3 regions of the Priestia sp. D3YE.R1 genome follow, and region 2 is predicted to be linked to each of the others. Evidence: riboswitches for the same ligand, from Rfam matches in the RefSeq annotation. Region 2 holds a riboswitch; each other region holds the start of a gene.
What was found. Region 2 has a riboswitch for S-adenosylmethionine ahead of mtnW (2,3-diketo-5-methylthiopentyl-1-phosphate enolase). Riboswitches for the same ligand answer to the same signal wherever they lie in the genome.
Positions count from the first base shown of each region.

Region 1: it holds a riboswitch for S-adenosylmethionine, as region 2 does, so the genes downstream of both, ACOZIR_RS16370 (trans-sulfuration enzyme family protein) here and mtnW (2,3-diketo-5-methylthiopentyl-1-phosphate enolase) in region 2, are expected to answer to the same signal.
Region 3: it holds a riboswitch for S-adenosylmethionine, as region 2 does, so the genes downstream of both, ACOZIR_RS20285 (Na+/H+ antiporter NhaC family protein) here and mtnW (2,3-diketo-5-methylthiopentyl-1-phosphate enolase) in region 2, are expected to answer to the same signal.

Region 1 is NZ_JBLTHW010000002.1:818,024-822,636, reverse strand. Features, by position in the region: gene ACOZIR_RS16375 (trans-sulfuration enzyme family protein) at 1-475, opposite strand, end outside; gene ACOZIR_RS16370 (trans-sulfuration enzyme family protein) at 459-1,604, opposite strand; SAM riboswitch class I at 1,676-1,793, opposite strand; gene ACOZIR_RS16365 (hypothetical protein) at 1,960-2,622, opposite strand; gene ACOZIR_RS16360 (spore coat protein) at 2,692-3,747, opposite strand; gene ACOZIR_RS16355 (CotH kinase family protein) at 3,966-4,613, opposite strand, start outside.
Region 2 is NZ_JBLTHW010000002.1:659,374-663,986, reverse strand. Features, by position in the region: gene ACOZIR_RS15545 (methylthioribulose 1-phosphate dehydratase) at 1-400, opposite strand, end outside; gene ACOZIR_RS15540 (2-hydroxy-3-keto-5-methylthiopentenyl-1-phosphate phosphatase) at 397-1,062, opposite strand; gene mtnW (2,3-diketo-5-methylthiopentyl-1-phosphate enolase) at 1,059-2,303, opposite strand; SAM riboswitch class I at 2,383-2,489, opposite strand; gene ACOZIR_RS15530 (pyridoxal phosphate-dependent aminotransferase) at 2,620-3,792, opposite strand; gene ACOZIR_RS15525 (carbon-nitrogen family hydrolase) at 3,905-4,613, shown strand, end outside.
Region 3 is NZ_JBLTHW010000003.1:382,627-387,239, reverse strand. Features, by position in the region: gene ACOZIR_RS20295 (LacI family DNA-binding transcriptional regulator) at 1-414, opposite strand, end outside; gene ACOZIR_RS20290 (hypothetical protein) at 539-667, shown strand; gene ACOZIR_RS20285 (Na+/H+ antiporter NhaC family protein) at 707-2,017, opposite strand; SAM riboswitch class I at 2,103-2,209, opposite strand; gene ACOZIR_RS20280 (ABC transporter permease) at 2,311-3,078, opposite strand; gene ACOZIR_RS20275 (ABC transporter ATP-binding protein) at 3,071-3,982, opposite strand; gene ACOZIR_RS20270 (YtoQ family protein) at 4,153-4,593, shown strand.

The DNA.
Region 1 (4,613 bases), 160 kb from region 2:
CCGTTACCTGTAAAAATGGATTTGAAGGGCTTTCGATATAAATAGCCTTCGTATCTTTTGTGATAGCTTCTTCTACTTTTTCAACCTTCGTTGTATCAACAAAAGTTGTTTTGATACCAAACTTTGAAAATAATCGTGTTAATACACGATATGTCCCGCCGTACGTATCGTGTGAAACTAAAATTTCATCCCCTGATTCAAAAATAGATAACACCGATGAGATAGCAGCCATACCTGACGAAAAAGCAAAGCCAGCGTATCCATTTTCTAGCTGAGCAATGGTGTTTTCTAAAGCCTCACGAGTTGGATTTCCTGAACGAGAATAGTCATAGCGGCCGTTGTTCGTCTCATCTTCTTGGTTAAATGTAGATACCTGATAAATAGGTACGTTAACTGCTCCAAAATGACCGTCAATTCCTGTATTTGCATGAATTAAGTTCGTACCAAATCTATGTTTATTATTGTTGGTATGCATCAAATGCCTCCTTCAAATCTTTAATTAAATCATCTGCGTGCTCAATTCCAACAGATAATCGCAGTAAACAGTTTGTTACTCCGACACGGTTTCGAATTTCCTCCGGAATGTCAGCGTGTGTTTGACGAGCTGGGAATGTCATTAAACTTTCCACGCCTCCTAAGCTTTCTGCAAATGTAATAACTTTGACATTTTCCAAAAGCGTGGACACGATGTCAGGGTGTGAGACAGCAAAAGAAATCATGCCTCCAAATCCAGTTGCTTGTTTCTTCATGATTTCATAGCCCGGATGTGTTTCAAGACCAGGGTAATACACTTTTTCCACGAGATCATGAGCAGTAAGCCACTTTGCAATTTTCAGTGCGTTTTCGTTATGCTTTTCCATACGAAGCGCTAGCGTTTTAACACCGCGCAATAACAGCCAGCTATCTTGTGGACCTAAGATTGCCCCAGCTGCATTTTGATAAAAACGAATTCTTTCTCCTAAGCTACTACATCGAGCGACTACAAGACCAGCAACTACATCATTATGACCTCCAATGTATTTGCTCGCACTATGTATCACGATATCTGCTCCAAGCTCTAAAGGACGCTGATAGTAAGGGGACATGAATGTATTGTCAACGATCGTAAGCAAATCATGCTGTTTAGCTAACGCAATTGCTTCTGGCAAATCAGTTACGTGCATCATTGGATTTGTAGGTGTTTCAATAAATACAGCTTTCGTATTGGGACGAAGCGCATCTTTCACTTGCTCGAGATGGGCTGTGTTGACGTACGAAACAGTAATTCCTTGCTCTGAAAAGATTTCATTTAGTACTCGGTACGTTCCTCCGTATAAATCCTCTGATACAATTAAATGATCTCCGTTTTTAAATAGTGCTAAAACTGCCATTACACCCGCCATTCCTGAAGCGAATGCTACTCCTACTTCGCCTTTTTCTAAAGCAGCAATTGCTTCTTCCAATGCTGTACGAGTAGGATTTGCCGTACGCGCATAGTCAAATCCTGTACTTTGCCCTAAAGCAGGATGAGCAAATGTTGATGCTTGGTAAATGGGTGTTGTAATAGAACCTGTTGAAGGGTCACGACCTACTCCTGAACGAACTAATAAAGTTTCAATTTTCATCTATTTCTCTCCTTAACTCAAAATAAAAAACACTCTTCACAGATGGAAGAGTGTTCGTTTATACACGATTTCTCTCATCTGTTAGAACAATACTGATGTTCCACAGGAATTAGCACCGTTCAAATGAATGTTTCATTTGATGGTTGCCGGGCATCGCAGGGCCAGTCCCTCCGCCACTCTTGATAAGAGTTCTATATAATTGTTGGTGGTTAACGTTTGTTGTTACTAACTTTAATAAAGATTTTCTTTATTGTCAACATAATTTTCTAAAAAATTTAAATCATCTCATTTGTTTATTCAATATACTTGTCCTGATAAGCACATAAAAAAAGAGACGACACCGAGGTCTCTTTTTCTAAGGCAAGTGCACAGATTTTACATGAGCTAGCTTCCAATACATACTTTCTCCATTTGCCGTAATTAGTTCAACAATATTATTAGAAACTTCTTTAAGTACGCCAATTTTTTCTGATTGATCCCCTAAATCTAATACGACCAGTTGATTTTCATATTTTTTAAGCTGCTCTTCAAAGTTTCTGACAAAAGGTGCAGAGGCGGGCCTTACTGGCAGCTCTTTGTCACTTAAAGAATAAGGGGTTAACTCATTACTGTAAGGGGTAAGCCATTTCAAATGATGCAGAGAAACAAAGACATTCTTATACACTGGAGAATAAAATACAAGATAATCATTCAGCACGCTTGTAATATAGCCATGCAATGATTTCCCTCCCGTTACATAAATTTCAATAAACTTCCCTTTTGCCTGCTGTAAAATATTACGATAAGAAATCCGCTGACTTTCTTCTATTAAGTTCTCTTCTATTTCACGTAAAACCGTATAGTCTTCTTCCGATACTTCCCGCAAACCATGCATGTGTAAAAGAGGAATATACAAATAATCATGTCCATTATACAAAACCATAATATCTAATCCAAGATCAATAAGTCTGCCAACAAATGTCGTTTTACCTGAAATATCTAACTCCACAATTTTATTGATATAATGATTCATACTCATTCTCATTCTCCTCCTTTTTCCTATATGATAGAAAAGGTGCTTTATAAGCACCTTTTATGTTCCATTTCATCATGCTTTCCAACGATAATTTTTCGTTTTAATAACTTTCTCTGCCGGTGCTGAAGAGCGTGAACCCGTACGGCGTCCTCGAGAACGATCCCCTGTGCGTCCTCCCGTGCGGCGTCCTCGAGAGCGATCATCTGTGCGCCCTCCCGTACGGCGTCCTGTACGTCCACCTGTGCGGCTTCCTGTACGTTCTTCTGTAGACTTTGCAGCTTCAGTCTCTCCATTTTCTTCTGTTTCCTCATTGTTTTGATTGTTATCGTTTTGCTTAAAAGCCCCTTTTGCTCCTACACAAATGGTTTTAACATGTCTCGGCTGTAAGCGTAATACTTGATTATTCTGCACAAGTGTAAATGTACCATTTCGGCTTTGTACTAGCACGCCCTCTACAGCTTCAGGTCCTCCATTATTGATTGATACCCATTTATGGGAAAGGTGAGCAAAAAGATCGTTAAAGCTTTTAGATTTCATATATTCTGGTTCTTGACTCACTAAGAGTTCATTTGCAGATTGAGTAGTTTGATCTCCATTGTTGTTTTGATATTCACTCACACTCTTAACGTGTTCAGTATTAATATAGATGATACCGTCGTCCTCTGTGAGTAATACTATATAAGCAGATTCAAATGAACCTAAGACATCAAGAAGTTGACCTGCTTTTTTCTCAGGCCCACCTTGGTTAACCTGCACATATTTAGTTTTCATCAATGATAAAGTTCCTGCAAAAGTTTTTCCTCGATACAATTCTAATTCTGTGCTAATTCCGGTAAACGTTTGTGCCGAATTTGACATAGTATCTTCAGTAATACTTTTTACATGCGCTAAGTGATAATATACAAGTGTATATTCTTGCTGATTATTATTTTGGTTGTTTTGATTGTTTTGATTGTTATTTTCACCATTATTGTTATTATTGTTATTATTGCTTTCCACTGCTAAGATTAAATAGTCTGACTGCACGTCAACCAAATAACCTGTTTTAGATTCAGGTCCTCCACGATAAACAGTCACCACTCTTCCTTTTAGGGGTTTGAAGTGAGAAGAATAGCCTTTATCAGGCATTTGTATATTTCGGCTGCGTTTTTGGCTTGATTTTTGGCGTGGATTTTGATTTTGCTCTTGTTCTTGGCCATAGTAATAGTTACTCATTGTTTTTCCTCCTTATTAGTTATCCTTATTGGTCATTCATACTGTATATATACGTATCATGTACAGCTATTGATTTCCTGCATTTGCCTATTATTAACAAAATCCACTGTTGCCTATAAATCTATCCATTTTTAAAGAGTCAAAAGGTTATTTTTAATATACGCTGTTCGTTCTTTTATAAAAGACAGCATAAATTCGGGTTCTTTATAAAATTGCTCTAAGTTATCTTTTACGTAAGGATCTTTTAATACATATGGAGCAATATACTCATGCAGTTGATAAATGATTGGTTTCATGTATTCTATTGTAAATTGATTATTTAGAACATTGTTCATTTTTTTAATATATCGCTTTTTAATGCTGTTCACCGCCAGTAAGCGAGCTGTAAGCGTATTAAATCCTTGTGCACGGACATAGTCTCCTTCCATTACTTTTCCATTTACATCTCTTCCCCAAGTTGCATCATAATCCCATGGAATCAGTTCAAAACGCCCGCTTTCATGATTTAGATAGAGCGCATAGTTATGGACAAAACCGTCGTAATTCTGCATACAAATAATACCGACTAGCCAAGATAAGTAGCGGTCGACGTTCAGGTACTTCTCAATATTCTGTTCGAATTCCGTATTTGTCCAGGTATTAAGATTAAATATAAACTTTTCTAATTTTTCCTCATCCCCTTCTCTCACTGCTTTATCTTCATATCCAGATAACAAAGTTGTTTTCGGCTTTTTATCCAAATCGCTCATCAAAGAAAAATTAGCATCTCCGTCCACTGC
Region 2 (4,613 bases):
CTTCTTCCCAAATACCCAGCGCCTTAATAATTTCTTGACCCTTAAATGAAATAAGTCCTTCATCTCCGTACAGTTCAGAGATCACGTTGTTGTCAATTGTATGTACATGAAGACTGCACCCAGCATTCGTTAACTCGTAAATCTTAACGTGTAAAAGCGTTTCAGCAGAAGGCTTTAAATGCGTTTCTTCTGCAGGTCTTCCATGTTGATCAACTAATAAAAAATCTTCATTTGTACGTTTTCTTTTGTCTTTTCCACTTGCTGATACAAAGAAAGTTGTCGGATTTTGGTCCACTTTAATCGCTAAGTTTCCGCTTGTGCCTAAGAACCAATCGCGCTCTGCCAACTCATCTTTTATATCCGCAAGCTCGTGTAATCTTTGCTGAGCCATGATACTCATGCTTTCACCTCTTCTGTTAATTCTTGTAAATGGTGAATCACATCATAAAAAGTAGAAAAAGGTCGATACGGTAGAGATAGCTCTTCACATTTTTCAATTAAAAAGTCACGTGCAATGACCGTATCAGCTAATTTGGCAGCCTGCAAATCCGTAATTGAATCGCCAATAACAACCGTATGATCTCTTTCATCTGCAAGACGGCGAATAATCGTTGGCTTACAGCAGCCGCAGTCATTTGTACACTGTTTATCACATGTATGAGGCCACGTAATGGAAATATGCTCACCGGAAAAATCAGATCCGTTGCAGTAGAGCATTTCCTCTGCAACTCGATTTCCCAAAAGTGGTTTTACAAAAAAGTCAATTCCTCCGCTTACAATATAAAGCGGAATATGGTGCTCTTTTGTATAAGCAATAAAATCATCAAATCCATCTCGAATAGCAGACGTCTCTAAAATATAAGAAATAATATCTTCCTTTAATTCTACGGGGAGCAAGGCAAACATTCGCCCTACTCCTTCTTGAATGGAGACGTGTTGTGCCAGTACGTCGTCTTTAATACTTTCCCACTCCGGAGGAGCAAATTTTTTCATAATAGCAATAATGTTATCGCTATTTGTGATTGTTCCATCAAAGTCACAAAAGATTTTTAACGATGTCATGCTTTCACCTCTACTGTTCCCCATAGTTGCAAAGCTTTTTGCAACTCTTTTGATTCTTCCGCTTTTTCGGCTAGTGTTTGATGAGAGAGTACGGCATCTATCGCCGCACGGAATGCTTTTCCTCCTCCGATAGCGCCGTCTGGATGACCGTGAACTCCGCCTCCTGCATTAATAATGCTGTCGATTCCAAAGTCTTTCACAAGCTGCGGTACCATTCCAGGATGAATTCCTGCTGAAGGAACCGGGAAAGACTGCTTATATTTGTATACAGGGCGAGTTAATTCGTAGGCAATGCCTGTCGTATCTTCAAGAGAAAGCGCTACGCTTCCGTATGGTGATGGAAACAGTGAGAAATCTGCTCCAGCTAAGCGCAATAGCTTTCCAAGCAGTAATGAATTTGAAAAACCGTAAAACTCTGATGGCGTAAGCGCTCCGCTAACAGCTGGGTGTGCCATAATCGGCAAGTTAATTTCGTCATCTTCTCGAAGTGCCTGCAGTACGTCTAACCCGTAAGCAAATACGTTGAATAAAAGAGCATCGGCTCCTAGCTCAGCTGCTTTTCTCGCTTTTTCTTTTAATTCGAACGTTCGACCCGTTAAATTAACAGCATACAGCGTGCGGTGTCCCGTTTTTTCGTATACTTCATTCAGTACTTTTTTTCCTTCTGTAACGCGAGCTTCAAAAGGTGTTCGTTCACTATCAAACAAAATCTCGTCGTCTTTAACCAAATCCACTCCGCCAAGCGCTTGCTCACGCAGCTGAGTTGTTAAGTACGTCATGTCTCTTCCAATCACGCCTTTAAAAATACTCATCACAAGCGGACGGTCATAAACGCCTAGTTTCTCTCGTATACCTTCTATTCCAAAGCGCGGTCCTGGGAATTCAGCTAATAATGCATCAGGAAAATCCAAGTCTAATAATTTCACTTTTCCATCAAGTGATAGTTTTCCGAAAACCGTAACTAAAATAGCCGGTAAATCTCTTGAAAAGTTGGCAGTTGGATAAGCAATTTTGACAATAGCCTGCTTAATTTCTCCGCCTAAATATCCGTTTACACGTTCGCAATCTTGAAGCTCAGTTACGGACATGACGCGCCCTTTATGCTTTTGAAGCTGCTGTTGATCTAAAAGCGGCAGATCTGTCCATGAGCCGACGGTTAGTCCTAAAGCGATTCCTTCCGCTTTTTTATGAAAATTCCCTTTATTGTCATGTAGTAAGTAGCTTGCAACGATTTCGCTCATTATGCTAAAAACTCCCTTGCTGTTTAATATCGTTAATAAAAAAACCTCTTCTGTGATTAAGAAGAGGCTTTCGTTGCTCTTCTTATCTCTCAGCTGCTGCTGCAAGAATTAGCACCGTGCTTAACATGCGTTAAGTCGGTTGCCGGGCTTCATCGGGCTAGTCCCTCCACCTACTCTTAATAAGAAAGTTGCTATTTATTTAAATTGAATTCGTAGATTATATACTAAATAAAAAATACCGCTAGGATTTATCGGTTATTAATCTCGTTAACTTCTTACATATTAAGCCAACTCAAAAAGGATTGTCAATGCGTTTTTAAAATAAATTTAATTTTTTTATTCGAGATACAGCTTCTCTCATACGCTCTTCATTCGTCAGCAGTCCTACGCGCACATAGCCTTCACCATATGTTCCAAAGCCTACTCCAGGCGCCACTACAACGTGGGCTTTTTCAAGAAGTAAATCTGAAAACTGTTCAGAAGTATATCCTTCAGGAACTTTTAACCATGCAAAAAAGGAGCCCGCTGGAGATGTAACATCCCAACCAATTTCTCGAAGTCCTTGAATAAAGGTATTGCGTCTAGATTCATAGCGCTTAACTAAATCATTCACACATTGTTGAGATTCTAACAGAGCTGCGGCCGCGGCCTCTTGAACCGCTCCAAAGAGACTGACATACATGTGATCTTGAAGAAGATTAATAGCTTCTACTACACTTTCATTTCCTACAGCAAATCCAACTCGCCATCCCGCCATGTTATACGTTTTAGAAAGAGTATAAATTTCAATTCCCGTCTCTTTTGCACCAGGAGTCTGTAAAAAGCTGATTGGCTTTTTACCATCAAATCCAATTGCTCCGTAGGCAAAGTCGTGTACCACACAAATATCGTGCTTGGCAGCAAACGCCACGGTGTCTTCAAAAAACTCTGCTGTTGCCACTCCACCAGTAGGATTGTTCGGATAGTTTAAAAACATGAGCTTTGCCTGTTCTTTGGCACGTTCACTTATCTCTTCGTATACGGGTAGAAAATGATTTCCAGCCGTGAGCGGCATCACTTCCATCTTTGCTTTTGCAAGCTCTACTCCAGACCAGTAATCAGGGTATCCAGGATCCGGAACCAGCACCGTGTCTCCAGGGTTTAATAAGCACTGCGGGATTTCAACAAGTCCACCCTTCCCGCCAAACAAAATAGCTACTTCTCTTTCAGGATCTACATCAACGCCATATTCTCGCTTATAAAAAGTCGCAACGGCCTCTTTCAAAAACTGGTGCCCCCGAAACGGAGAATATTTATGATGCATAGGATTAGCACTTGCTTTTTGCAGTGTTTCTACAATATGTGAAGGAGTAGGCTGATCAGGATTTCCCTGCCCTAAGTTAATAACGTCATGCCCTTGGGCCATTACTTTTCCTACCTTGCCTACAAGTGATGCAAAAAATTGTTTTGGTAAACTTTTTAATAGTTCCGATTGCTCAAATTGTTTCATCATCGCACACCTTCTCAAAAAATTCTTGAAATTCTAGTCACAAATAATATATTGTAATACTCAACTTGTAAAGTCATTTTTTTCAACTACTAAAAAAAGGACGGATGATAAAGTGAGTGTAAAAATCACGTGTTTGCAGCTTGATATTGCGTTTGGAAACCCAACTAAAAACCGAAAATATATTCAACAAAAAATGACGGAAGCCATGAAAGAAAATCCTGATATCCTTGTGCTTCCTGAGCTATGGGATACAGCTTATGATTTGACGCGGCTAGACGAAATTGCAGATGAGGAAGGACAGCAGGCCAAGCAATTAATCTCTCAGTTTGCTAAAACGAACGAAGTAAATATTGTGGCGGGTTCGATCGCGAAAAAAACAGAGCAAGGCGTCACGAATACGATGTATATTTTTGACCGAAAAGGTCGTGAAGTATCACAATACAGTAAACTGCACTTATTTAAATTAATGGATGAACACCTCTATTTAGAAGCAGGAACAGCAAAAAATCTTTTTACACTTGAACAGTCTTTATGCGCAGGAGTTATCTGTTACGATATTCGTTTTCCAGAATGGATTCGGGTTCATACTAGCAGCGGAGCAGAAGTCTTGTTTGTTGTCGCTCAGTGGCCGGCTCCAAGACTTGCCCACTGGAAAGCACTGCTCATTAGCCGTGCAATCGAAAATCAATGCTATGTAATCGCGTGTAACCGTGTAGGCCAAGATCCTAATAACACATTTGCCGGACATTCCTTAGTCATCGATCCATGGGGAGAAATAATCGCTGAAGCTGGCGATAGCGAAGAACTTTTAAGTGCTGACG
Region 3 (4,613 bases), on a different contig from region 2:
CCCGTACTGCTGATAATATTCAATGGTGCTCCAGCTGCTGGCTCTAGAACAAATAATGACTCCATCAACCTGCTTTGTTTTTAGCATATGAAGCGCTTCTTCTTCTTTTTTCACATCATAGTTGGTCTGACAAATAACAAGCTGATACTGCTTTTCTAACGCTTGAGATGCCACTCCTTCTAAAAGCAGACTGAAATAAGGATGATTAATAAAAGGCAAAACGACGGCAATCATATTTGTTTTCCCTTTTGATAAGTGAACGGCATTAATGTTTTGTTCATAATTAAGTTCGTGAATAACCTGCTCTACCAGCCGGCGTTTTTCTTCTTTTACATACGGATGATGATTTAGCACCCGGGATACAGTCGAAACAGATACACCAGCTTTTTTGGCGATATCTCGGATATTTGTCATGTTTTCACCTTTTTCTCTTGCGCTGAAACGCGTTTCATACTTTATTCTCATTATAAAGTGAAACAGCAATAAGCTAAACCCGTTACCATCGTGTTTTTATTCATTTACGTAAGGAGGTCATTTCATGGGTATTTTATTATTCATTTTATTATGCGGAATTGAAATTGGAGGAGCGGCTTATGCACTTAAACAAAATGAGACGCTTTGGAAGGAGTTAGATAAAGAAAAGCCAGTTGATTTTTTCAAACAGTAAAAAACCCTTAAAAAGAACATTCTTTTTAAGGGTTTGATATTACGCAGCCTCTTTAGATGATTTTGATTTTTTATTTAAACGAGGAAATCCAATTACAATTGCAATGATGCCGCAAACAGCTGTTAACATTGGATAAAATGTAAATGGAATAATCTCAACTGGTGAAACTTTAGCAAATCCTGCTGCTAGAAGCATTTGTGCACCGTAAGGGATAAGACCTTGAACGCTGCATGAAAACAAGTCAAGCAGACTGGCTGATTTTCGATTATCAATTGAATACTTATCAGAGATTTCTTTTGCTAACGGACCTGCCGTAATAATTGAAATCGTGTTATTAGCCGTGGCCAAATTGGTTAAACTTACTAATCCAGCGATACTGAATTCTCCACCTTTTTTTGTTTGAATACGTCGTGTTAATAAATTCAATAAGAACTGAATACCGCCGTTATAGCGAATGAGTTCAACCATTCCACCAATTAAAAGAGATAAAATAATTAACTCCGACATTCCACCAATACCTTCTGTCACAGTTTTAGCAAGAGAAGAAAGCGTGTAGCTTCCATCAGCTAATCCAATTACGCCGGCTAATACAATTCCTCCAGTTAAAATGCTTAAGACGTTTGCACCAAATATAGCAGCCACTAGTACGCCGATATATGGCAAGATTTTAAACCAGCTGAAATCTTTGATTTCTACTGAAGACGTGTTGCCAAGCGTCATGACAAACAATAGAATCACCGTAACGATCGCTGCAGGAAGGACAATAAAAAAGTTTACTTTTAATTTATCTGACATATTTGTTTTTTGCGTACGAACTGCTGCAATGGTTGTATCAGAGATTATAGATAAATTATCTCCAAACATTGCACCACCAATAACAGCGGCAATTGCTAATGTAATGGATACATGAGCCTGCTCACTGATTCCTACAGCGATAGGCCCCAATGCAGCGATGGTTCCCATTGACGTTCCCATCGAAATTGAAATGAATGCGCCAATAACAAAGATTCCGACTACTACTAAGCTTTGCGGAAGTACAGAAAGCGCTAAGTTTACCGTTGAATCAACAGCTCCCATGCCTTTAGCAACTTGAGAAAAAGCACCTGCTAAAATAAAAATAAGTACCATAATAATAATATCAGGATGCCCTGCTCCTTTAGCAAAACGTTCAACTTTTACATTAAGTGAATCTTTACGATTCATAGCCAGCGCCACAATGGCTGCAATGATAATGGCCACTAATACAGGGAGCTTATAAAAATCTCCCGTTATAATTCCTGATCCGACAAACAGGACTAAAAAGACGCCCAGCGGTAACAGCGCCCAGCCGTTTCCTTTTTGTTGTTCCATTCTTAACACCTCTTGTTTACGTAATAAAAAAAGACCTCTTCTTATTGATAAGAAGAGGTCTCTTATTTGTATCATAAGATTACCCTTCTCATCTTCCAAACGAAACATCGTCTGCTGGATTTGGCACCGCACTGCGTACAGCCAGTTGCCGAGACATCTCAGGGCCAGTCCCTCCGTCTCTCTTGATAAGAAGTTTATAGTTGTTTTAAAAATAGTCTTTCACTACTGTAATCTCTTTTTATATAATTGTCAAATGCTATTTCAGAAAAATATATAGTGAGAAAATTCTCACATCAATTAGCTACGTCACGTTTTAAAAACGCTGCCCAAGCTACGCCCATAAAAAAGACAAAGTGTGCAACTAAGATGAAGATTGAAAATGAAATCGTCATGCCCTCAAACATCGTCTTCATGCCGTCCATATACTGCACAAAGTTCGTGTTGGCGAACAGTAAAAATTTCCCCCACCATAAACCAAACTGTGATACTATTCCAGTTACTGCTTTCGCCCCGATACTTACAACAATAGCTAGACTTGAAGCAAGCGCGCTGTTTCTGAATAAAGACGACAGCATAAATGCGAACGTCATCATCATAAACGTTTCCATATACGCACTGTCATACGTAAGCGTAATGTTTTTAAGCAGCTGCGCATCTCCTTCTAGACTGGCAAATCCAAAGAACAATGCTCCCCATACAAATGAAAAAAGCAAATAGCTCAGTAAGTAATATAAGCTAATTAAAATGAGCGTTATGTATTTGGATGCTAAAATCGTTGAACGTCTAGCCGGACGAATTAACAGAAGCTTAATGGTACCTGCTTCAAACTCTTTTGCAACCATTGACCCTCCGACAGCAAGAGCGAAAAATTGAACAAGAATGAGCATACCTGAACTAAATGACAGGAAGTTCAAAACGTTTTCTTCTGTTCCTGCACTGTTTGACACTTTCTTCATTAAAAGAGCCATACAAAGAGTTAAAATGCCTATTGTGATAAACGTGATTTTTGTACTTCTTTTGTGAAACCATTTCATGTGTTCATTTTGAATTAACTTAAGCATGGTGCTCTCCTTCCGTAACGGACATAAACGAATCTTCAAGCGTCTCATACACAGGGGTAATTCGGTAGACTAAAATATCGCTGTCCACTAATTTTTCATTCACAGCTGGAATTTGCTCTTTCACAATCGCTACGTCGATAATATGCGATCTCATCGTTACTTCAAATTCTTTTGATAAAAGTTCCGCTGCTTTTTGCGCGTCAGACACTTCAAATTCTACGTACATTCCTTGATCTTGACGATTTGGAGATAGATCTTGAACGGCTTTTAACTCACCGTCTTGAATGATGCCAACGCGGTCACATAATGCTTCTACTTCTTTTAATAAGTGGCTCGCGATTAAGATTGAAATGCCTTCTTCCCTGCAAAGTGTTTGTAAATATGTACGAAACTCTCTCATTCCCGCTGGGTCTAGACCATTTGTTGGTTCGTCTAGTAAAAGCAATGCAGGCTTATGTAAAATAGCTTGAGCTACTCCTAAACGCTGTCTCATCCCAAGAGAATACGTCTTCACTTTTGCATGGATGCTGTTTTCAAGCTTTACTAGCGCAATCACTTCATCCAAGCGTTCTGCTGTGATTCCTTCATGCATATTAGCAAAGTGTTTTAAATTTTGATAGCCCGTTAGATAATCATAAAACTCAGGGTTTTCAATAATCGCTCCAATTGATTTCATAGCTGATGTAAACTGTTCCTTTAATGGAAACCCATTGACGGTAATTGTCCCTTTTGTTTCTTTAATGAGTCCTACTACGGTACGAATTAGCGTTGTTTTTCCAGATCCGTTTGGACCAAGCAATCCGAAAATCTCACCGCGCTCAACCGATAAGGATACATCATGCAAAATGGTTTTCTTCCCAATTACTTTACTGACATGATCTACTTGTAGCACTGTTTCTGTCATCATGTACATCCTTTCTTTAATTAGCAATACGCCTTCTATTGTTTCTCTTTTTTAACTATTTGTCTACTATAACCTTATTTTTGGAAAAGTAGCCCATTCAAATCATTCGTATTATCCGCTTACATTTGATAAAATAAAACAAATCTTAGTTAGAGGAGGACTTCTACATAATGAACTTAACCATATACCTTGCCGGGCAAATTCACGATAACTGGCGAGACGAAATTAAAAACCAAGCGGAACAATTAAACCTTCCCCTTACCTTTGTCGGTCCCATGACAGACCATGACCGCTCCGATAATATTGGAGAAGAAATTTTAGGAAAACAGCCTAATGCTGTCTTAAAAGATGAAGCTGCTTCCCAAATTAATAATTTACGCACGCAGGTGCTCCTTAAAAAATCTGATGTGGTCATTGCTTTATTTGGTGAAAAATACAAGCAGTGGAACAGCGCAATGGATGCGGCGACAGCCATCGCATTAGATAAACCGCTAATTTTGGTTCGTCCTGAAAAACTGCACCACCCGCTTAAAGAACTGTCAAACAAAGCGCAAGTTGTAGTCGAAACGCCAGAACAGGCTCTTCAAGCACTAGCTTATATTTTTGAATAACAACAAATAAGAGCTGTCGA